One region of the Paenibacillus sp. 37 genome, then DNA from elsewhere that is predicted to be linked to it. Evidence: predicted binding sites of a transcription regulator. Region 1 holds the regulator's gene; each other region holds the start of a gene.
The links. The regulator NrdR, encoded in region 1, represses ribonucleotide reductase genes. The targets are predictions, from matches to a motif close to AACACNATATATNGTGTT.
Positions count from the first base shown of each region.

Region 2: the regulator NrdR is predicted to act here: its motif matches at 2,170-2,187, upstream of F0220_RS10535 (adenosylcobalamin-dependent ribonucleoside-diphosphate reductase).
Region 3: the regulator NrdR is predicted to act here: its motif matches at 2,216-2,233, upstream of F0220_RS28040 (anaerobic ribonucleoside triphosphate reductase).

Region 1 covers NZ_CP043761.1:2,156,841-2,165,141, forward strand. The annotation lists gene polA (DNA polymerase I) at 1-1,050, shown strand, start outside; gene mutM (DNA-formamidopyrimidine glycosylase) at 1,169-1,996, shown strand; gene F0220_RS09805 (manganese efflux pump) at 2,139-2,918, shown strand; gene coaE (dephospho-CoA kinase) at 2,928-3,524, shown strand; gene F0220_RS09815 (lytic transglycosylase domain-containing protein) at 3,521-4,084, shown strand; gene F0220_RS09820 (alpha/beta-type small acid-soluble spore protein) at 4,167-4,388, opposite strand; gene nrdR (transcriptional regulator NrdR) at 4,504-4,971, shown strand; tRNA gene F0220_RS09830 (tRNA-Ala) at 5,157-5,229, shown strand; gene F0220_RS09835 (S-layer homology domain-containing protein) at 5,444-8,301, opposite strand, start outside.
Region 2 covers NZ_CP043761.1:2,316,296-2,324,596, forward strand. The annotation lists gene F0220_RS10530 (DEAD/DEAH box helicase) at 1-1,723, opposite strand, end outside; gene F0220_RS10535 (adenosylcobalamin-dependent ribonucleoside-diphosphate reductase) at 2,249-4,897, shown strand; gene catA (type A chloramphenicol O-acetyltransferase) at 4,978-5,625, opposite strand; gene F0220_RS10545 (flavin reductase family protein) at 5,857-6,417, shown strand; gene F0220_RS10550 (acyltransferase family protein) at 6,992-8,301, shown strand, end outside.
Region 3 covers NZ_CP043761.1:6,542,049-6,550,349, reverse strand. The annotation lists gene nrdG (anaerobic ribonucleoside-triphosphate reductase activating protein) at 1-211, opposite strand, end outside; gene F0220_RS28040 (anaerobic ribonucleoside triphosphate reductase) at 208-2,169, opposite strand; gene F0220_RS28035 (ATP-binding response regulator) at 2,651-4,288, shown strand; gene F0220_RS28030 (aldo/keto reductase family protein) at 4,442-5,380, shown strand; gene F0220_RS28025 (GGDEF domain-containing protein) at 5,522-6,634, opposite strand; gene F0220_RS28020 (Fur family transcriptional regulator) at 6,907-7,302, shown strand; gene F0220_RS28015 (winged helix-turn-helix transcriptional regulator) at 7,278-8,084, shown strand.

The DNA of each region.
Region 1 (8,301 bases):
CTGAATTCACCGAAGCAACTGGGTGAGATTTTATTTGATAGACTAGGATTGCCAGTGGTGAAAAAAACAAAAACGGGTTATTCCACAGATGCTGAAGTATTGGAAAAATTGGCTCCTTATAATGATGTGGTTAAGCATATTCTGCAATATCGTCAGCTTGCCAAGTTGCAATCCACTTATGTGGAAGGATTACTCAAAGAGATATCCGATCGGGATGGCAAGGTGCATACGTATTATCGTCAGACCATTGCTGCAACGGGACGACTTAGCAGTCAATTCCCGAACTTGCAGAACATTCCGATTCGGATGGAAGAAGGTCGCAAAATCCGGAAGGTATTTGTTCCTTCCGAACCCGGATGGTCCATTTTGGCGGCAGACTATTCCCAGATTGAACTGCGTGTACTGGCACATATTTCGGATGATGAGCGCTTGAAGGAAGCATTTGTCAACGATATGGATATTCATACAAAGACCGCTTCGGATGTATTCGGTGTGAAGCCTGAAGATGTGGATGGGGATATGCGTCGTTCCGCCAAGGCAGTTAACTTTGGTATCGTGTATGGAATAAGTGATTATGGCTTGTCACAGAACCTGCATATTACACGTAAAGAGGCTGCCCAGTTTATTGATCAGTATTTTGAAGTGTTCCAGGGTGTCCGCCGATATATGGATGACATTGTGAAGGAAGCTCGTCAGGATGGTTACGTTAAAACGTTGTTGGAACGACGTCGTTACCTGCCAGAGATTAATGCCAGTAACTTCAATCTGCGTTCCTTCGCAGAGCGTACGGCGATGAATACACCGATTCAGGGAACAGCGGCAGATATCATCAAGCTGGCCATGGTACAGATGGATGAAGCGCTGCGGGAACGCGAGTTGAAGAGTCGTATGTTGCTTCAGGTGCACGATGAACTTGTATTCGAAGTGCCTGCGGATGAATTGGAACTGATGAAAGAGTTAGTGCCTTCTGTTATGGAAAAAGCATTGGAACTGTCGGTTCCGCTGAAAGCAGAAGTCAGCTTCGGTGATAACTGGTACGAAGCGAAATAAATCAAGCGCCGCGCGGTTTTTCCGGTATTTTACAAAAGGCCTTTCCATGTATGCGATATAAGAAAAGGGTCCCGCTGAGCGCCATCTTCCGTTATAATATAGGGGAGGTGAGAACATCATGCCGGAATTACCGGAAGTCGAAACAGTCAGAAGAACATTGAATCAACTTATTGTGGGCAAAACGATTGATCATGTTACCGTTAGCTTGCCGCGGATTATTCAGCGGCCGGACGACATAGATGCATTTGCAATGGAACTCGCGGGACATACCGTCATTGGGGTGGAGCGCCGCGGCAAGTTTTTGCGTATTTTGCTGGACGGGCTGGTGCTTGTCTCCCATCTGCGGATGGAAGGAAGGTACGGTGTGTACGAGCAACATGAAGATGTGGAGAAACATACACATGTGATCTTCCATTTTAATGATGGTACGGAATTGCGTTATAAGGACGTGCGTCAGTTCGGTACGATGCATCTGTTTAATGCAGGTGAGGAACTGGTGTCCAAACCTTTGCTGAAGCTGGGACTGGAGCCGCTTGATCCAGCCTTTACGGTAACTGCATTCCGCGAGGCGGTTGGCAAGCGTACAACCAAAATCAAGGCTGTACTTTTAAATCAGGCATATGTGGTTGGTATCGGGAATATTTATGTGGACGAGGCTTTATTTCGTGCAGGTATCCATCCCGAGACCATTGCCAAGACACTGACTGAAGCTCAGTTAACGGTACTCCATGAAGCGATTGTGGCTACGTTGCAAGATGCAGTGAATGCAGGTGGATCTTCCATTAAGTCCTATGTGAATGGACAGGGTGAGATGGGGATGTTCCAGCATCAACTGAAAATCTATGGACGCAAATCAGAACCTTGTACAACTTGTGGTACGTTAATTGAAAAAACGGTGGTTGGTGGCCGTGGCACGCATTTTTGTCCGAACTGTCAGCTGCTGTAACATGAACTGAATGAACGAAATGATGAAATCATAGCACCCTTGGATTCCTCCCTCCATATACTGATATGGCAGAAATAAGCGGGCGTATACCCATACTGGCATCTTCAGTTGGCACGAGTACCGCACAGAGGAGGAGTCCGGGGTGCTGCATCATTTTATTTCATTGCTGGCGCTTGCTTTGGCGCTTAGTTTAGATGGTTTTGGAGTCGGGATTACATATGGGTTACGGAGGACTAAGATTCCCCTGTTATCTATCGCTGTTATTTCGATCTGTTCGGGATTGGTTATTGCCTTGTCGATGCAAGTTGGTGTGCTGTTGTCCCATGTCGTGTCACCGGATATCGCTTCCATTGTGGGCGCCGTTATATTAATAGGCATTGGTGCATGGTCACTGTTGCAACTTATTCGAAAGCAAGGAAAAGAACAGCTGGAAACAGGCATCGTAACGGTTGAGGGAGCAGGAGAAACAACGGTTAATGCGCTGGGGAAAAACGTACAAGGGACGCTGCCGGATTCCAAGGGCAGGAATCAGGTACTTGCACTGGATCTGGAGCAATCGGCTTCGGGTGATTCTCTCGAACGAATGGTATTTACACTGGAGCTGCGTAAGCTGGGGGTCGTCATTCAGATCCTTCGCAGCCCTTCCAAGGCGGATATGGATAACTCGGGAAGTATATCTGCTCAGGAAGCGATGTGGCTTGGTATTGCCCTGTCTCTGGATGCGTTTGGAGCAGGTTTGGGAGCGGCACTTCTGGGATTCCCTACACTATGGACAGCACTCATTATTGCACTGTTTAGTGGGGCGTTTCTGTCACTCGGCATGAAGGTTGGACTACGATTCTCAGCCCTGCGCTGGATGCGAAGACTATCTGTATTGCCAGCACTATTGTTAATGATTATGGGAATAATGAAGTTGTTATGAGGTGAAACGATGAATATAGGCTTAACCGGCGGGATCGCGACAGGCAAAAGTAGTGTTTCCGCCTATCTCGCCAGTAAGGGAGCGTTGCTCATCGATGCAGACGTTATTGCCCGGGAAGTTATGATGCCCGGGCATCCCGTGTTGGCCGCCGCTGTTAAGCGGTTTGGACAAGCCATACTGAACGAAGATGGAACACTGGATCGGAAAAAGCTTGGAAGTATTGTTTTTCAACAACCTGAGGAACGAAAGGCACTTGAGGCTATTACACATCCGGCGATCCGAAGAGAGATGCGCGAACGGGCTGCTGCATACGAATTGCAACATCCGGATAAACTTGTGGTGTCTGATATTCCTTTGCTGTACGAATCGGGTCTGGAGGATGGTTTCGAGGAAGTCATGGTAGTATATGTCCCGAGATCGGTGCAACGAGATCGCTTGATGAGTCGGGATGGAATGACTGCAGCACAGGCTGAGGCTCGAATGGATGTACAGATGGATATTGAGCGCAAAAAGCAGCTGGCAGACATTGTCATCGATAACAGCGGTTTATGGACTGAGACGGAGCAGCAAATTGACTCATATCTACAGCGTAAGGGTTTGTTATGAAAATATTGCGTAAGAAACGTGTCCTGCTGTTGATGTTTGTGTCCTTTGTACTAGTGTTATTTCTGAATACAAACTGGATGGCATGGTTCTATCCGATTCATTATAAGGAAGAGATTCGTGCCCAATCTCAGAGTTATGAGGTTGATCCGTTTCTGATTGCTTCCATTATCAAGGTGGAGACCAATTTCAAGACAAGCAAAGAATCCAAACGAGGTGCCATTGGGCTCATGCAACTGATGCCGGACACGGCGAATTGGATACTGGAACAAGCCAAAATTCCCGACACTTCGCTGGAGGAATTGAAGCACGAGCCTGAACGCAATATTCAATTAGGCACATGGTATCTGCGGAATCTGTCCGATCAATTCGATGGCAATGAAGCAGTGATGATCGCTGCCTATAATGCGGGACCAGGCAAAGTAAACAGTTGGCTTAGAGATGGTGTATGGGATGGCTCGTTCGATACAGTGAAAGATATTCCGTTTGGTGAGACGCGTCACTATGTACAAAGGGTCATTTACTATTATAATCAGTATGTAAAGATCTATAATACGTTCTAAGTATATAAGTAGAAGCACAGAGCAGGCCGGTTATTCACCGGCCGCTCCATGCTCCTCTGTGTAGCGTATTACGATGCAGATATTATTGGTATTGACCTGCCAATTGCTGTTCTGCAATTGTTACCAGACGCTTCGTGATGTATCCACCGATCGAACCGTTCTCGTAAGAAGTCATGTTACCTTGGTATCCGTCTTGTGGGATGCTGATTCCGAGTTCTTGAGCAACTTCATATTTCATTTGCTCGAGTGCTGCGGAAGCTTTAGTTACCACCAGGTTGTTGGAGTTACCGTTGCTTTGTGCCATTGCTGTTCACCTCCTCGTGAGTTGGTAAAAGTATTATGTCTCGGCAATGCATTTTTCATTACAAAATCAAGACAGGGAATATGTGGTAAAAGTAAAACGTGGGAAGTGATCTGATTTGAAGTGTCCTTATTGCGGTTATATGGGTACCAAAGTGCTTGATTCGCGTCCGGCCAACGAAGCAAAGTCCATTCGTCGTCGCCGTGAGTGTGAGCAGTGTGCCCGAAGATTCACAACGTTTGAGATGATTGAGGAGACTCCACTTATCGTCATTAAGAAAGATGGCAGTCGTGAAGAGTTCAGCCGGGACAAAATTCTCCGCGGGCTTATTCGTGCCTGTGAGAAACGTCCAGTCTCCGTTGAGACTCTGGAGATGATGGTATCTGAAGTAGAGAAATCTCTGCGTAATACAGCTGATGCTGAAGTGGAGAGTCGCCAGATTGGTGAGCTATTGATGGAACAGTTGTTTCCAGTCGATGAAGTGGCATATGTCCGTTTCGCGTCGGTATATCGCCAGTTCAAAGATATCAATATGTTCATGAAAGAACTGAAATCCCTGTTGTCCAAAGATAATCTGGAGGATTAGTGAAGTGGGGAAAGGGAGAAGAGCAGTCTGGAGTTCCAGTCCGTGCGTGCCAGTGAAATCGATTGTTCTTCTCCAATCACTCTGGATCTTAAAAATTTGATTGACAGCGAAAGCTGGATTTTATATGATATAGGAGTCGCCTGTGGAACGTAGCAGTGTTGGACAAGTTTTCTATTTCATATCCTGGGGCCTTAGCTCAGCTGGGAGAGCGCATCGCTGGCAGCGATGAGGTCAGGGGTTCGATCCCCCTAGGCTCCATAATTAAGAACGCCATCACATTATTGTGATGGCGTTTTTTTTGTGGAGAAATAAATCAGAAACATGCATTAATATAAGTAGAATTTTTGGACTTGGGGACGAGCTTGGGGACGAATATTCTAGACGTCAAAAAAAGTACAGTTTGAAAACAAGGAGACCCTTCCGGCTAGATATTGTCCAGCCGGGAGGGGTCACCTTAATTCTGTATACGCTTTTACTTAGTCAGATATTCGACGAACCTTACAAAGATCGTAGCTACTTCTGCGCGGGAGGCGGTGGCTTTGGGAGCAACAAAGTTGCCCGGTTTGCCTAATACAATGCCGTTGCCTTGCAGCGCCTGAACGGCCTCCAACGCCCAGGAGCTGATCTCACTCTGATCCGTGAAGGACATAGAGTTGCTTTCAGGTATCTCATAGCCCTTGTACTTCATGTAATTGTACAGTATCACTAGCATCTGTTCGCGCGTCATCGGTGAATTGGGGTCAAACAGGTCTGCGTTTGTACCGTTGACTATGCCTTTTTCGGCCGCCCACTCGGCTGCCGCCGTGTACCACTGTCCGTCCTTCACGTCGCTAAAGCGGGAACTCGTGTAGCTGGAAAGGTTTACGTTCTCAAGATTGGCTAGTACCTGCACGAACATTGCACGCGTCATTGCGGTGCCCGGTGAGAACTTCGTGGACGTCGTGCCGTTGAAAAGATCGTAAGTGTAGACGAAATTTATATCGTTGTAGAACCATTCGTCCATGTTGGCATCCGTGAAAGGATTGCCTGATATCACGAGGAAACTCAGTGGGGTGGCGTCATCAAACGCCAGCTCCGTACCCTCACGGATGTTCAGCGATATGCCGTTGTCTAAGCCGACTCTTGCGCCGCTTGGTCCTACCACAACCGCTCCGCCGCTCCGTATCTTCGATCCGCCGTGGAAATACACCTGGTTACCGTTTGATAGGTTCCCATGCGCGTCTTTGCCGCCTATTGTGACCGTACCGTCGCTCGCGATCGTCGAGCCACCCGAAATGGTCACTGTACTGTTGCCGCCGGGTAGTGTCACTTCGGCGCTCTTGTCTGCTGGAATAGTTACCTTCCCGTTTGAGTCTATCGTTGTGCCTTCGGGTACCTTGATCTTCGTCCCGCCTTTGGTCGCAATCTCGCCGCCGCCTGGAAGGGTGGTGTTGCCATTTTTGTCTGTGACCGCGGGTTTATCCTTCGGTGTATTCACTGTGTAGGTCGACTTCGACGTTTGAGCGTCTGTCCCGGTGCCCGTATTATCGGTGTTGCCCGTATTACCGATGTTGCCGGTATTTCCGGTGTTGCCCGTATTGCCGCCAGAATCAGGTACAGTGGGAGTCGTCGTCTTCATCGGTGTCGCCGTAGCACTGATCTCCGCGCCGTCTCCCTTCGCGTTCACCGCAACGATCCTGAAGCTGTAGCTTTGGCCGTTTGTCAGGTTGTTGAAGGTATACTTGGTCTCCGCCGCATCCAATGCAACCGGTGTTACATTGCCATACCATACCTTGTAGCCCAATATCGAGCTGCCACCATCGTCAGCAGGAGCATTCCAGCTCAATGTGACCTGTCCGTCACCCGCTGTCGCTTTGAAGCCACTCGGTGCACCAGGCACGGACGGTTTTCTCTGTGCGAACATCCAATCAAAGACATCTGTGTAGTTGTTGTTCCAAGCTGGCAAGTTAGAGGACTGCGCCGTAGGTGCTATACTCCAAGTTCCCATAGTGATCTGGTTATAAAGAACCGCCGCTTCAACTTCATGCGCTATATAATCAGCCAGAACAGGTGTGTTGGCAGGATTCGGCCTCAGATTCGGCTGATCAAACTGATTGTAGGGCCACGTAAGTGCCTCATTACTCTCAAAGCGCGAAGCCCTCGCGTTGATCATTTTCGGCATATTGTTATTGATAAAGTTATTGAGGTTAGTCTGGTAGCCTCCGACATTATGAGCATTTAAAAACATCCAATAGGCCAGGTTGTAGTGAGCGTCATTGTCCTTAGCGTTCGGTGAACCGCTTACCGGGGCCATAGGTGCGGCGGCAGCGAAGAAGCCAGGGTAGCTGTTAACTAAGTTGTTCGTATACTGGCCGCCCCAGGAGAAGCCTGCTGCGTAAACACGGTTAGGGTCTACTTCGCCGCTGGCAATCAGGGCGTCTATGACCTTCTTAACATTCTCTGTGGAGGGAACAGATACGCCATTATAGGAAATATTCAGAACATGGCTGGCATACTTATCGGGATTTTGCTCCATCTTTTTCATTAAAGCGACGGAGCCGTTGGCGGATTTCATGGCAGCTTTTTGGTCTGTCGCAGCGTTTGTGCCGCCGCGTGACATGCCGTGGGTATATACATAGAGCGGCAATCCTTTCATCACGTTACCTCCGTCATCCTTGTGAAGGTAGAGTGAACGATTGACCGAATTGTCCGTGAATGTTGTAAATTTATCGAGGATCGGATTCACAACTTTTTCCTGTTCAAAAACTACGTTGTGAAGCGGATTCCCTTCTGTCAGTACGATCTCACCCTTTTGAGTAATGTTGTAAACCTGCTTTGTCGAGTTGCTGCTACCATCCAGCGTTGTACTGCCGCCGCTCTCTGAATAAAACTCAGACTCAACAACGATGTAACGACCGCTCGCCAGTCCGTCCTGATAATCTGGTGAATGGCTAATCGGCCCCACATAGCCGCGTACCTTCGGTTCATCATTAGCATACACCCTTGTGATCTTGCGTGGTCCTTCAAAGGTCACTGCTTCGCCGTTCAGGGTCGTGTTCCTAGCCGATAAGGCAAACAAGTCTGGATTAAGCGCGGAGCCTAACGCCGCCTTCCCCTCGCCTAAATCAATGATAACAGCCGTTGTGTACTCGCCACTGGCAAAGTTGTCATTCCATACAATAAAGGGAAGTATCCCCGCGTCCGGATCGTTTTTGAATGTCACATGAATGGTATGATCAGCCTCAATATTCGTAAAGGTATAAGTGCCAGCAGATAGAGTCAAGGTCTCGCCGTCTACTGTTACGGTATCCACAATTTTGCCGTAATCGGGGGTAAACGTAATTTCTTTGT
Region 2 (8,301 bases), 160 kb from region 1:
CAGGCCCTTCATCGGAAACCTCACGTTGAATAGAGTTCAGCGATTGTCCAAGTGAATCCATTTTGCGGCGAATATCCTCATCAGTTTGTGATTCCAGCATGATTTTGTACAAACTTTTCTCAATAGACTCCTTCTTCTCCAGCCGTTCCAGAATGACATCCAGCCCGCCGATCACCATCTCAAACATATTGATCTTCTCATGCAGCAGATTCAGAATATGTTCCTCTATGGTTCCGGTCGTGGATAAATTGAAGATGTTCACGTCATTTTGCTGTCCCAGCCGGTGTACCCGACCGATCCGCTGCTCTACCCGCATAGGGTTCCAAGGCAGATCAAAGTTGACCATATGATGGCAAAATTGCAGATTAATGCCTTCGCCACCCGCTTCGGTTGCAATCATGGCCTGCACACGCCCGCGGAAGAGATCCATCATCCAGTCTTTTTTGCCTCGATTCATGCCACCCCGGTAGGGTACAGCCGTAAGCCCATTGTTGCGGAAATAGTTTAGCAGATACTCCTGCGTGGCCCGGTATTCGGTGAAGATAATTACTTTTTCATTCATGTTCCGAACCAGCTCCATCGTTTTCTCCGCTTTGGTATTCTCCTTGATCGCTTTAATATGGGCAACGAGTTCCCAAATCTTGTCCCGAAGGGGCGAGTCCAGCGGAAGTTTCTTCGACAGATTCACCAGCGTCACGAATACAGCATCTCGACTGCTGCACACTTCACGCTGCAATGTAACAAGGGAGAGCATGCTGCTCAGATTGCCGCCAGCTTCCTGGTACTGGTCTTTAACAAAGGAAGTCACGCCATCATAAAGCGCTTGTTCTTCAGACGATAGTTGCAGATTCACGTTGGAGACGTTCCGTTTGGTAAATTGAACGGGGCCTTCGCCGCGGCGGTTACGAATCATGACTTTGGATAACTCGTTCTTAAGCTGTTCCTGATTTTTCGGAACCCGTTTGTCTACAACAAAGTTGGCCGCAAAGTCACCCTGACGGCCCAGCTGACCGGGCTTCAGCAGGTTGATCAGATTGAACAACTCGCTCATATCGTTCTGCACAGGTGTAGCTGTGAGCAGCAGACAATACTTTTTGCGCAATTTCAGCATGAACTGATAGTTGGTTGTTTTCTTGTTTTTGAGCTTATGGGCCTCGTCAATAATGATCATGTCGTAATCGGTATTCAGCAGCATATCTTTATGCGGGTCACGTTTGGCTGTATCCATGGAAGCAACAACCACTTCATTCTGCCAGGAATAGGCCTTTTTCTGGGCAATGGCAGGGATGCCAAATTTCGAATTCAACTCCCGTACCCATTGCAGCACAAGAGACGCTGGCACGAGAATGAGTACCTTGGATACGAGACCCCGAACCATATATTCTTTCAGAATGAGACCAGCTTCAATGGTTTTGCCAAGACCCACCTCATCGGCGAGAATGGCCCGGCCTGACATTTCAAATAATACTCTGCGTGCAGTGTCCATCTGGTGAGGGAGTGGAGTGAGGCCTTGCAGATGCTTGAGACATTGGATCTCGTCAAAATTGGGAATCAGATTGGTTTCTTCGGCTTGAATGCCCAGTTGGAAGAGTCGATAATCCCCCCAAGGACCTCCTTTATCCAGTCGTGATTCCAATTGATTAATCCAGCTTCGATCAAATTCCAACGGAACGGGCAGCTCGGCTACAGGTTGATTGGTGTGGTGCGGGTTTTTCCGGTTCATGGTGCTTCCTCCCCTGCCATACGTGATGACGTTTTATTCGTAGGTAATAGTATGGACGAATGAGAGGTAGTTCATAACTATACAAGTTGAACTACAGTTTATTTGCACGAACACTACGATGACAGAACAACCTTCCAATCGCTGTTATCCCCAGATTTCTTTGATTCCCTTTTCTGGAGGGGAAATCCGGTGATAAAGGCGAACGCTTCGCTTTTTCAGGTTTTTTCTGTCCTCTCCGTTGATGTGCAAATGATTAGTTTAACTTATATTGAACCCAGAAATTTAGTAAAGGCACATGTTTTTTTGTCCCAAAAAATTCACAGGTTTTGTATGCGTGAGTCTAAGGGTGTGTGAAGAAGCTTGTCCGAGCAGGAGAGTCTAAAAAATAAGGTCTGTGATAAAAGTCATATAGAAAATCAATATATGGTGTAATATACTGGTTTTATATCACTATATGTGGTGTTTCATCATAATTTGCTTTTATAGTGAAAATGGAGCTTTATACCGGGGAGGTTGAATGTAGCGATGAAATCGAACCAACGATCGTACCAATTAGAAGGACTCAGCGAAAAAATATTTCTGGACCGATACGCCTGGAAGGATGCTGACTCGAATCATGCCAAGGTCGGAGATGTGGTACTGGTATTAACAAAGGATGATCCCAAGTTCCCAACCAAGGAAGTGGGCGAAATTATAGAACGTCAGGGTCAGCTCGTACAAGTAAGGACTCGAAGCGGAGAGATCATCGAGACCAGCGTGGAGAAACTGACACTCAACATTGAAAAAACACCGGAAGAGATGTGGAGCCGGCTTGCCAAAGCCATGGCCTCTGTTGAATCCACAGCAGATCAGCGGGCAACGTGGGAGTCCAAGTTCCGTTCCGTTTTGGAGGATTGGAAGTTAGTACCCGGAGGGCGTATTGCTGCGGGAGCGGGGGCAAGCGATGAGCTGACACTCTTTAATTGTTATGTCATACCGTCTCCGCAGGACAGTCGGGGTGGCATCATGAAGACCTTGACCGAGATGACGGAGATTATGGCACGTGGGGGAGGCGTGGGTATTAATCTGTCCTCGTTGCGTCCTCGCCGAGCGGTGGTGAAAGGTGTTAACGGATCATCCAGTGGTTCCGTATCGTGGGGCGGATTGTTCAGTTATACGACAGGACTGATTGAACAGGGCGGAAGCCGGCGGGGTGCGCTCATGCTGATGATGAATGACTGGCATCCGGATGTGCTTGATTTTATTACCGTGAAACAAACGATGGGGCAGGTGACCAATGCCAATCTGTCTGTATGTGTGAGCAACGCCTTTATGGAGGCTGTCAAGCAGGACGGAGATTGGGATTTGGTTTTCCCCGATACGAACGATCCTGACTATGACACTGTATGGAACGGGGATATGCAGCAATGGAAAGCCGCAGGTCATTCGGTGGTGCACTATCGTACGCTTAAGGCGCGCGAAATCTGGCATACCATTATTGAATCAGCCTGGAAATCGGCAGAGCCTGGTGTGGTATTCATGGAGTACTATAACCAGATGTCCAACAGCTGGTACTTTAATCCGATCATTTGTACTAATCCTTGCGGTGAACAAGGCCTGCCTGGCTGGGGTGTATGTAATCTGTCAGCGATCAATCTGTCCAAATTCTATGATGAAACAAATCATGATGTGGCATGGGATGAACTGGCGGAAACCACTCGCATCTCGGCTAGATTTTTGGACAATGTCATTGATGCAACACCATATCATTTTGAGGAAAACAGACTGAATCAGCAGCGTGAACGCCGGGTGGGGCTTGGCACGATGGGACTGGCAGAGCTGATGATTAAGCTGCGTATAAGGTACGGCAGTCCTGAATCCCTTGAATTTCTCGATAAACTGTATGGGTTCATGGCGAAGGAGGCCTATCTGGCATCGGCAGAGATTGCAGCAGAGAAGGGAGCTTTCCCGGCTTTCGAAGCTGAACCGTACTTACAGAGTGGATTCATGAAAAACATGGTTGCGAGATACCCTGAAGTAGGAGAGGCCATTCGGAAACAGGGCATTCGAAATGTCACACTGATCACACAGGCGCCAACGGGAAGTACAGGTACGATGGTGGGCACATCAACAGGGATTGAACCGTATTTCGCCTTCAAGTATTTCCGTCAAAGCCGTCTAGGTTATGATGAACAGTTCGTACCGATTGCGCAAGAGTGGCTGGATGAACATCCGGGTGAAGCTTTACCAGACTATTATGTGACTGCGATGGATCTGTCGGCTGAGAATCACATCCGGGTGCAGGCTGCGATCCAGCAATGGGTGGATAGCTCTATCTCGAAGACGGCCAACTGTCCGGCTGATTTTACGGTGGAGGATACAGCTGAGCTGTACGAACTGGCCTTCGACCTTGGCTGTAAGGGAGTAACGATATATCGCGACGGCAGCAGGGATGTGCAGGTGTTGTCCACGTCGAAGAAGGAAGAGAACAAGACCGAAGATGTAGATTGGACATTAAATACTAACTTAAAGACACTTCATGATGTGTCAGTTAGTGAATTGACGAATAATGCTGAAGGGCAGGCAAGTGATGGAGCTTCCAATAGCGAGGTTGATGTTGAAACCCATACTTCAGTTGAAGTCCCTTCTTCTGCTACAGTGTTGGATAAACAATACAGAAGCCGTCCTCAAGTACTGCGCGGTGCGACATACAAAATCAATACGCCATTCGGGATGGCTTACATTACGATCAACGATCTGGAGGGAACGCCGGGTGAGATCTTCCTGAACGTGGGCAAAGCGGGATCGGACGTGTTTGCCATGGCTGAGGCACTCGGTCGAGTATGCTCTCTGTTCCTGCGATACGGAGATCATGGGCACAAGGTTGAACTGTTGATCAAACATCTCAAGGGAATTGGTGGTTCGGGAGCGATTGGCTTCGGAGCCAACCGGGTGGAATCGATTGCTGATGCCGTCGCCAAAGCATTGGAAAGTCATGTACAGAGCGATGTGCAGGAGAACGAAACTAGAGCATTACAAGAACAGAATCAAGTGGAGAGCACGTATCCAAAAGTGGAAGATCAGAAAACCTTTGCCGAATCGAGAGATTTATGCCCTTCATGTGGCTCCGCATCCCTGATGAATGTGGAAGGTTGCAAAACATGCAGCAACTGTGGGTACAGTAAGTGCAATTAAATACCTTCGAAAAAAGAGAAAAAGAAAGGCACTCCTGACTCCATTACGAAGTCAGGAATGCCTTTTCGTCATTTAGCTAACTAACACCAATCCTGGCATCGATCTGCAAGTGATTGCAGTTCATTAAATAAAACGCCAGCATGGTAGCCGTCGCACACGGCGTGATGTAACTGAACGGATAAGGGAAGATATACTTGATCGTTTTGTTGAACATATTTCCCCATCGTGAAAATAGGCAACAAGTAGGTTCCCTCATTGTAAATATTCAGATTAAATCCAGTAAAGTTCACCCAGGGAATGCTGGAAACGGGAAATGTATTTGGCGGTTCATTGGGTTTGGCAACAAATTGTTTGTGATCTTTGTAATTCTTCATATCTTCCAGATAACGAATGTGGAATGTCTCGAAATCTTCATGGAATGTCGTCCAGATCGTTGAGAAACTCTTGTCGTCCTCATGAAAAATCGTATAACTCGGAGACATTTCCTCCCAGTAGCCCAATCTCCCCCCGGCATCAAAACAGGTTCGGAATTCCCTGTGTGCATTGACGACCGTAGAGATCATATGAATAAGAGCGGGATAGAACTTCAATCCTTTAAGCTTCAGTTCGTTGATCAATAGAGTGATATCCAGATTAGCAGTTATGCTGTAAGTACATCTGACCTGATTCAAGTAGTGGTCAAAGTATGGCTTTCGATCCCACTGATCTAACACGATTGAATTAAACATAAGTTATAACCTCCTAAATTTGAATATTGCCTTCATTTAGGAGGTATATTTGACTGATTTGACCATATCCTATCACATTCCCAGTATCGTATTTTTAGAAATTGACCATCTCAGTATAACATGATACTGAATGTGTCGCTTATAGCGAAATCCTCTGCAAAACGCTTTTTCAACCAGATTTTTTACTTTATAATTAAAGTTGTGTTTATAACGAAGAAGAGAGGGGATTAGATGCATCAGCCGATAGAAGAACCCATATTTTATTCTTATCCTGGAATGGTAGCGGTGGTGACTTCACGTCATGAGGGAGTTCAGAATGTGATGGCGTCCGGATGGCATACATACATCGGATCATCACCAGGCGTATATGGCATCTCCCTTCGTAAGGAAACATACTCCTATGAACTCATTGAGAAGAGCGGCGTATTCGGTGTTCATTTCCTGCCAGGTCATCGATCGGAGTGGATTCAAGCTGCAGGAACGTTCAGTGGGAGAGATACGGACAAATTCACAAGATTCGGCATTCCGTATGAGGAAGGAATCAAGGTAAGTGTACCCATTTTGACAGATGCTTATTTTGCTTATGAATGCAAGGTTATGGAGATTACGACATATGGTGACCATGAATGGATTACAGGCGAAGTATTGCAGCGATATCAGGATCAGAAGTACTTTCTGGAGAATGGAATGGTTGATCTGGAGAAGTTGCAAATCCCAATGTACACAGGGCGTTCAGCATACCGGATCATGGATGCGAGGACAGAAGAAAAGATTCACCCGTTCCACCTCTAGGGTCCTAGGCAAGAAGAAGCAATTATGAGCAAAACTTTCAATCCGGTCTGACATAGGTTTATAATGGATATTGGCTGCTGAGCAAGTCGGCAGCCTTTTGTTATGGATTCAATTGTTTCAATCGATGTGTGCGTGGGTATGCTGGTTTGCGCAAGCGGGACAGGTAATTTTAGCCACTCGATGAAAAGTACTATATTTAACGACAAAATTAGAGTATGATTTTACAGCTATATGAGCTGGCAGGAAAGGTTACATCGGTTTAAACGTTTGTAACTATTCCTGTAAAGTATGAGGCTTATTTCGGGCGTATAATGCTAAACGTGAACTCACGAATGAATATAAAGAATACTTTAATAATTAAACTTAATGGACAGGCAACTCGTCTTCTTTAAGATTATAGAATTCACACAGAATGTCGCATCATCGGATCGTGCTTCAAACAGAAGCTTTTCTTATGTTGTAAATGAAAGATGGAAGGTGCAATACGTATGTTAATGACAACCAGAACGATCAGGAGTTCCTTTATGCCCCCAACACCGATGTTGTTGACTCACAGTAACAAGGAGGGGCATGCATGTCACAATCGTTAAATCGTAAGAGACATATGAACGGACTTGACGGCTTGCGAGCCATCGCTGTACTTGCGGTAATCGCGTATCATCTGAATTTGGACTTTATTCCGGGCGGACTGCTCGGTGTAGGTATATTCTTTGTTCTCTCGGGATATTTGATTACAGATATTCTCGTGTCACAGTGGCAGGAACATGGACGCATTTCACTCGGTGATTTCTGGGTAAGACGGGTAAGGCGTTTGCTTCCAGGCATGCTGACCATGACAGCTGTGGTGATGATCTGGTTGGCTTGTACAGACCCGTCCCGGCTTGCTGCGCTTCGTGGTGATATCGTTTCGGGTGTATTATACATAAGCAATTGGTGGTATATCTTTCACAACGTTTCCTATTTCGAAAGTTTTGGCCCTCCATCACCGTTTGGACATTTCTGGTCACTGGCTGTGGAAGAGCAATTTTATCTTATATGGCCTCTTCTACTGATCGCAGCAATCGTAGTGTTCAAAAGAAAGGGATGGCTGGTCGTCTTCATTGTCGTCGCAGCTGAATTGTCTGCTGGCGCAATGGCCATCATGTATAATCCGGATCTGGACCCGAGCCGTGTATATTATGGAACAGACACGCGGGCATTCGCACTACTTGCCGGTGCTGCTCTTGCCGTGGTGTGGCCTAGTCGCAAGCTGTCGAACTCTCTGTCTGGCATGAACCGGCTTGTGCTCGATGTGTCGGGACTTGCTGCGCTTGCTTTGTTAATCTACATGATGCTGAACAGCAGTGAATATGATGCGTTTCTGTATCAAGGGGGCATGGTGCTTCAGGCTATCGCAACAACGTTGCTGGTAGCGGTGTTGGCTCACCCATCGTCTTTCCTGGCACGTATCATTGGCGCGAAGCCATTACGCTGGATCGGAGAGCGATCCTACGGATTATATCTGTGGCATTATCCTGTCATTCTGTTAACCAATCCCGCGGTGGATACGGGAGGAGCACATCCTGTACGAATCATTTTACAGGTTGCTGCAACCGTTGTACTGGCCTCATTGTCCCTTAAATATATTGAAAATCCGATTCGGTACAACGGATTCCGTGATTCTTGGTCCCGATTATGGGGAAGAGGGCGGTCAACGATCGGTATACGTAACGTATGGTGGAAGCGGGCAGGCCTGTTGATGACGATTCTGTTATTGTCCTATACGGTATCTCAGATGATGGTCTCACATGCAGCGAACTCTGACTCCCATTCGGTATCGATGTCCAACACATTGAATGGAGAGAATTCCGTGGTGGAGGAACAGGGACAGGATGTGTTGCCAGC
Region 3 (8,301 bases), 2.7 Mb from region 1:
ACAACGTAACGCCATCCAGCAACGGATGGGTCGTCACTTCATGCAGAATCTGCTGCTGCCGCTCCTCTGTAAAGGGCTCACCCGCTCGAAAGCTCCATGAATCCGGACTGAAGCAACCCGGACAGGCGTGACGACATCCGCTGATGAACAACACGGCACGCAGGCCCGTCCCTTCATTCACCGATTCCGGGATGTAACCATATAGATTCACCGGTGCTTCACCCGATCCCGCACTTCGGCCTGCTTCGCAGCATTGAAGCGTACTTTGTAATCTCCGGTCAGATAGCCAGTTACGCGGCGTAACCGCTGGAAGTGTACATGGTTCTCGTGGGCTTCACAGCCTGGGCATACATCCCCAATGACGCCTTCATAACCACAAGCAGGGCAGCGATCAATCGGATGATTAATGGAGAAATAACCGATATCCTGCGCCAGTGCATACTGCACAATTCGCAGGAAAGCTGTGGTGTTGGCCCGAACGTTTCCGTCAAGCTCCACATAGGAGATCGCACCCGCGTTACATAAAGTGTGGAATGGGGCCTCCAGTTCAATCTTCCGATAAGCTGGAAGAGTGTGGTATACCGGGATATGGAATGAGTTCGTATAATACTCACGATCATTAACCCCGGCAATGAGGCCGTATCGCTCTCTGTCGATCTTCGTGAATTTGCCGGACAACCCTTCAGCAGGTGTGGCAAACAGGGTGATATTCAAGTTATGCTGCTCGCTCATCCGGTCACAGAACTCTCTCATGGTCCGAATAATGTTGAGCGCTTCGCGGTGTACATGAGGGTCCTGTCCATGATGGCGTCCATAGAGAGCTGTCATACATTCTGCCAGGCCAATAAAACCCAGGGATAACGTACCATGTTTGAGCAGATCCCCAACGGGTTCATTCGGAGCAAGTTGCTCCCCGCCTTCCCATACACCCTCCCGCATCATGAAATCTGACGCCTTAGCAGGTTGAACAGTCTGGATACGGTACCGATGCAACAGACCATGCGCAGCATTTTGCATCACGGATTCCAGTGCAGTGTAGAATCCCGCCCGATCAGCAACCGCTCTGTTGCCCTGGCAGATGCCAAACCGGATGCCGAGCTTCACGAGGTTAATGGTGTTGAAGGACAGGTTACCTTTACCACTTTGACGATTGCGACCAAACCGGTCAGCCAGTGTACGTGTGCGGCATCCCATAGTTGCGATGATCGTATCCGGATCTTCCGGATGATAGAAAGGCAGATTGAAAGAGGCATCCACATTGACAAAGTTAGGATACATCCGCCGGGATGAACAGGTGACTGCGAGCCGGAACAAATCATAGTTCGGCTCACCTTGAGCCTGATTGATCCCCTGTTTACATTGGAAAATATGTTGAGGGAACACGGGAGTCTCCCCGTTGCCCAGGCCACGAATGGTTGCTTCCAGCAATGAGCGTGATACCAACCGGCCTTCTGCTGACGTACATAATCCATAGTTCAGTGAAGTAAATGGAATCTGCCCACCTGCCCGGCTGCTCATCGTATTCAGGTTATGAATCAGTGCTTCAGCAGCTTGTCCTGTCTCCAATTCAGTCTCTTCATAGGCGAAGGCATATGCCCGCGGACATTGATTCTTCGCTTCGATGCTATCCAGATGAACCTGTTCATCCCCGATCAGAACATTTTCACCAAAGAGCCGTTGTCCTTTGCGATAATGTTTGCGGAATGATCGTTGTACATAAGGGGCCAGATCCCAGTCAATCTTATTGGCCGATACACCGCCATATTGACTGTTCTGCTGGGATTGGAAGATGATCGCAACCAGGGCCATTGCAGACATGATCGTCTGAGGTGTGCGAACGGATCCGTTGCCTGTATTGAAACCTGAAGCAAGGAGACGGTCAAACGGGATAAAGATGCAGTTGGTCGTTCCAAGTGCATACTGATCCAGATCGTGTACATACAGATCTCCGTTCTCCACAGCTTGGGCAAGCTCTTCCGGCAACACATGACGCAGAGCATGCCACTTGGCGGTCTCTGAACCGAGCCTGCTCATCTTACCGCTGAAGGAGTCCCCGTTCAGATTTGCATTTTCCCTCAGCGTATCGGCGTCTTCTGCGCCAATAATTCGTCTTCCCAGGTCGGATAATGGATCGGATGCCGGTGGAGTGGCATACTCAAGCATGTTCATGTAAGGTTCCTCCTAAAATGATTTTGGTATCATTCAATTCACGTTAAATACTATATGTAGATTCGTATTATCCATTTATAAACTATATGTGGTTTTTTGGGTGTGATAATGATCACACAGCTTACAGAACAAAATGGACTTTCCTTTAATTGCTGCGGATAAAGGTTCCCAAAGTCTGAGTAGAAGCGTATAATTGCTAGTTGCCTGCAAGGATAATTATACAAAGTCGGACAAGATGGACTTTAATCAATCTGAAAAGGCGATTTGCAATACATTTTCCGTTTTTAAACGATCAGTTCAAGACCTGCTTTTGTCCGACAACGGGCTATCGGCAGGCAGAATGATTCTCTTTTACTTCTACGGTGTTAATCATATAAGTATAGATTGTGACAGCTATTCGGATTCTTGATGAACCCTTGTACGTGATTAAACATTCTGATATACAGATTAGAAAGTGCAGCTAAGACAAAAGGGGTGGATCATGGGGACGGCAGAAGGCATTACGAAAGGCTTCTATGAAGATATAAAGGAAGCTGCGGCCCATATCGTAGATGTATTAAGCGGTATATTGAAGGTCAATACCATCTTTGTTGCCACGAATGACGGGGTGACAAATTTCATTTTGGAAGCCTTTAATCGTACGGAAGAGCTAATTGTTAAAGGCAGTGCACTTCCATTTACGGATTCATATTGCAGCCTGGTCTTAAAAGACAAAGGTAGCGTTCTTACGATCGAGGATACATGTGAACATCCGATGACACGATCCATGGGCGTTACGAGCGGACTAGGCAATCGCTTTTTCGTGGGCGTGCCTATTATGAGAAGATCGGGCGAAACATTTGGTACCATCTGTCTGATGGATGATCCTGGTTATATCATCAGCGAAACTGATATGAAGACACTGAAGGCGATGGCTGTATTCCTGGGTTATGTTGTTGATCTGGAAAGCACGTTGCATGTTCAGGAGCGGAAATTGAGTGATTCGGAACAAATGCAAGAACAGCTCCAGGCAGAGAAAGAACGTGCCGAATCTGAGGCTATGACCAAAACACAGATGTTGAAGCTAATGAGTCACGAGATTCGCAATCCTTTGAACGGTATTTTGGGACTGACAGATCTGATGCGCACACCGGATATGCCTGAGGAGCAGTCCGAGTATGTGAACATGATTGAGACAAGCGGAAATATTTTGCTTTCCTTGCTGAATAATATGATGAATTTCAACATTAATGAAGCAGGTAAAACGGTTATACATGATGATCCGTTTGATCTGGTAGGCACCATTGAGAATACCGTGTATCTCTATGCCGGGATTGCGACGGGCAAGAACATTGAGCTGGGATTAAATCTTGAACTGAATGTATCTCAAGTGTTTGTTGGTGATGAAGTCAAGATTGGACAGTTGCTTGCACACGTCATTCAGTATGCTCTCGATTCAACGCGTGAAGGTTCCGTTCTGATCACAGCAGTGGTGAACGGAGAAGAATTGGAGGAGACCGGTACACTTCAGCTCAAGGTGAAGTACACGGGTCAGATGTTATCGGACAAGAAGACACCAACCTTTAACAGCCAAGATGAAAATTTGAATATCCAAAAACTGATTGGAAGCAATCTGGGTTTAGCTGTAAGCCAGAATCTTGCCATTCTCATGCATGGCCGTATTCAGGTGAGTAGTGTGAAGGAAAATGAGACGGAATTCAACATCTCCCTTCCATTGCGCAGATACTGGGAGTTACCTCAACTCGCAAGTGTTCAGCAGCGGTTAAAAGGCAAAAAGGTGTTACTTGCCAAGGACCCTGACATTTTGCAAGGCGTCTCTTCCCTGATGCGCAGGTGGGAGATGGATGTACACATGACCTCGGGTGTGACATTAGCGCATGATTGGATCAAGGAAGGATTTATGCCTGATGTAGCCGTTGTGGATATGGGATTACTGGAAGGCGGCGCGGTCGATTTTGTACATGAACTGAAACAGCGACTGGAGAATCTGCCCGTCATTGTTCTTGTTCCTTATGGGATGCATATTGAATTGCATGAAGCAGAAGCCTTTGATGCTGTTCTGACCAAGCCGGTCAGACAGGCAGATCTGTTGAATGCATTGAGCATTACTTTGCCTTAAATCATGATCATAGATCTTTATTCGGCGCACCTTATAGGTGCGCTTTTTTTCATTTTCCATTTTCTGAGCCAAAGCCCTTTTATTCCGAGCTGGTTACGTTACAATAGAAAGTGAACTTCATCTTTATAACCAACAGAGGAGGATATGCAATCAATGGATTATCGCAGATTAGGTGGAAGCGGACTGAAAGTAAGCGAGATCAGCCTGGGAAGCTGGCTGACGTACGGAGGATATGTGGAACGTGAGAATGCGGTGAAATCAATTGAAACTGCATTTGATGAAGGCATTAACTTTTTTGATACTGCCAATGTATACGAACGGGGTGCAGCAGAAGAACTGCTGGGGCAGACGCTCAAAGCATATTCCCGTGACTCTTATGTACTCGCAACCAAAGTATTTGGCAAAATGGGTGATGGTCCGAATGACCAGGGGTTGTCTCGCAAACATATCAAGGAGCAATGTGAAGCCAGCTTGAAGCGCCTGGGCGTTGAATATGTGGATATCTATTACTGCCATCGTTATCATACCGAAACACCAATTGAAGAAACACTCCGCGCGCTCGATGATCTGGTACGCCAAGGCAAAGTGTTATATGTAGGCGTCAGCCAGTGGACAGCGGCTCAGATGGAAGCTGCGTTGGGTACAGCAGATCGTCTGCTTCTGGATCGTATCGTGGTCAATCAGCCGGTGTACAACATGTTTGACCGTTATATCGAAAATGAAATAATCCCGCTCGGCGAGCGTAAAGGCATCGGACAAGTTGTATACTCCCCGCTTGCTCAAGGTCTATTGACCGGGAAATATACGTCCGTTTCCGATATCCCAGAGAATAGCCGTGCTGCCAAGTTAGGATGGGACGAAGGAAAGATCAATGCGGATCGTATCGGGAAAGTCCGTCAACTGATTGAAGTGGCGGACAAGCTGGATCTGAAGGTTGGCCAACTGGCCCTGGCCTGGATTCTGCGCCAAAATAATGTATCCAGTGCACTTGTAGGGGCGAGTCGTCCCGAGCAGGTAAAAGAGAACGCGGCTGCATCTGGCGTGAAGCTGGATGCTGCCATTATCGAGGAGATTGAGGGCATCCTTGCTTGATCTCCTGTCAGCACACAAGCTGAGATGAAATATAATAATCCATAAAGCAAGGGATGTCCTGTGCGCCTGAATAGGCGAAAGAGACATCCCTTTTTTGGAGAACGTTGAAAGGTTAGATTCATTGAAAGGTTGGATCTTGCTTTAAAGCGTAAGAGGCAGAGAGCGAAGTGGTAAGGCACACACACGATTACGCCCTGTATTCTTCGCTTCATATAAAGCACGGTCGGCCTGTTCGAAGAAGTCGTCATCGTCATGATCATCACAATGATCGGGATACACGGCTACACCAATGGAGATGGTTAGACGTGTCGTGTGTCCGTCGGGCAGAGCAAAATGGTATTTCTCTACAGCCTGTCGGATAGATTCGGCGGTAGCCACGGCCTGACGGTGCCCACAGTCGAGCAAGAGAATGGCGAATTCTTCCCCACCGTTTCGTGACACGATATCAGCAGAACGTGCATGCTCAACGAGCAGTTGTCCAAGTTGCTTCAGGACTGCATCGCCGGCGGAATGACCATAGGTGTCATTTACCTTTTTGAATCGGTCAATATCAATGGCAAGCAAGGAAAGCTTCTGTTGGTAATCCCTCGCACGCTGGAGTTCCAGTTGAAGTGATTTTTCGAACTGTCGTCGATTGCTCAGGTTGGTAAGATGATCGGTAGATGCTCTTTTTTCCAATAGAAATAACATTTCATTGGATTTATTAATGAATTCTGCGATGAAATAGATAAATAATCCACCGGCAAAGGAAATTGTCATTTGTAACGGATATATCTTCATTAATGAATTCATGCTGTCTGTATTCAATATAAGGATGATAAAGATTAATGTCATGCCAAGCAGATTCATTGTAATTATTTTGGTCAGTCTGGACCAGGGAGCATAGGCGAAGTATACACCGGACAGTCCGATCAGAGTCATGACAAATCCTGCATCTATGGCAGAGGATGATAAGCCGAACATCAGAATACGAAGGACCGAGATCATGAGTCCCGTAACGACCGAAGCCAATCCTCCCATATATACCGCTGCCGTAACGATGGCCAGATGCCGTAGATCTACAATCGTAGTTTCGTTCAGAGGGAAAGAATAGTTCATGAGTACTGTGCCATATATACCGAATAATAAGCCGCCGATCAACTGAACACGTAACGAGGGAAAAGGCAATCGGATACTATAGAACTTTGCGATGATCCCGGACACATACATAAACGTAATCATGACACAGATATTAATGAAAAAAGTGCTAAACAACCGACATTCCCCCTTTTTACGCACATCCCTATATTTTATCTGAAAATTGGTGCTGTAGCGAACCATATTATCCCAAATTTATGAGGGGATTGCTGGGAAAGATGTTTTATTTGCATATACAGGATGTTAGAGTGATATTGACTTCAATATACAATGAGATTTATACTTAATCTAAATCAAAATGTATTCCTTCTTTTTGGGAAGACCATCATAAGTAGAAGATCAGTGTCTGATTTTATATAAAACGGATCAATAATAAAGGAGAAATGGTTGTGAGAACTTTAAATCTGACGATACAACGGCAAGCGGTATATGATGTGGTGCGCCATTCAGAGGATCACCCGACAGCTGCTGATGTCATGAATCGACTCGTGGAACAAGGATATAATCTGGCCTATGGTACGGTGTATAATTCTCTTCGTTATCTGACGGACAAAGAATTGATACGGGAACTTAAACTCGGAGAGACAGCAAGCAGGTACGATGCCCGTATGGATGATCATCAGCACATTATGTGTGAAGTGTGCGGCAAAGTGGACGAGGTGATGACAGAGGTTCCTCCACAATGGATGAAACAGGTAGCTGAAGAAACCGGATATGCAATCGATCATGCTCATGTGGTCTTTGGAGGTGTCTGCGGGGAATGCAGAAACAAACGGATCAAGTAAAAATAAAACTGCCTGGCCGCCGTTTACCCCTAAGGGTTAAACCAGCCTTGTCCGATGCAGCACCGCTTGTGGACAATTGTCCTGTTACACGGCGTGTTATTCTGATCAGCCCGATGCCGGGGCAGGTTCATGAACTGGTAAAAGCCTTAACGGATAGCTGCTTTGATGTACTGGTTTTTCATCGCTGGGAACCGGATCTACATGAGCGTCTTGTCTTTGATCTGTTGATCTATGACCTGTCTGTGGCCGGAACTATCGATGCATTTGCCGGCATTAGCAGCCGATTGAATCGTGAGGCTGAGCATACAACCCCTTGTCTGTATCTGGTTGGTGAGAAGATGATTGGTAGCGCGAGTGGACCGATGCTTCAAGAGGAATTGCTGGTTTGGCCTGCACGCCCGCAGGAAGCTCTATACCGGGTGCAGCGCATGATTGGCAACAGTCCTGCGTTGCCCAACCGTGGGTTTTTGCCTGAGGAAGGGCACCGTATCGGATTTAAAGATCTGTGGCTTGATCGTGAACGGATGAGTGTGCAGCGCGATAATAACCGGATTCATCTAACCAAGACCGAATATGATCTTTTACTCAAGCTGATTGATGCCAAAGGTGCAGTCATTTCCCGTGAGGAAATGCTCAGCGATATCTGGGAGACGGATTTTACGGGTGGAAGTAATGTGGTCGATGTTCATATCAAAAGCTTGCGCAAAAAATTGGGCGATAACGCGTCTTCGCCGCAATATATTGTAACAGTAAGAGGAGTGGGCTACCGCCTGGCGGATTAGTCCGCTTTTTTTTTGCCTAAAGTTTATCTTTCACTTCATGCTTTTTCGGGTACTCCCTAATAGATAGGCAGATCAGAATCATTCCCTTAAAACATGTTCATAGTTCATTCATGAAGTGTTGAAGAACCTCATCTTAATCTCATGTGAACCTCATGCAAGAGTAGAGTGGGACATGTTAGAATCAATTTAACAGTTAGATCAAGTCTAAATGTATATT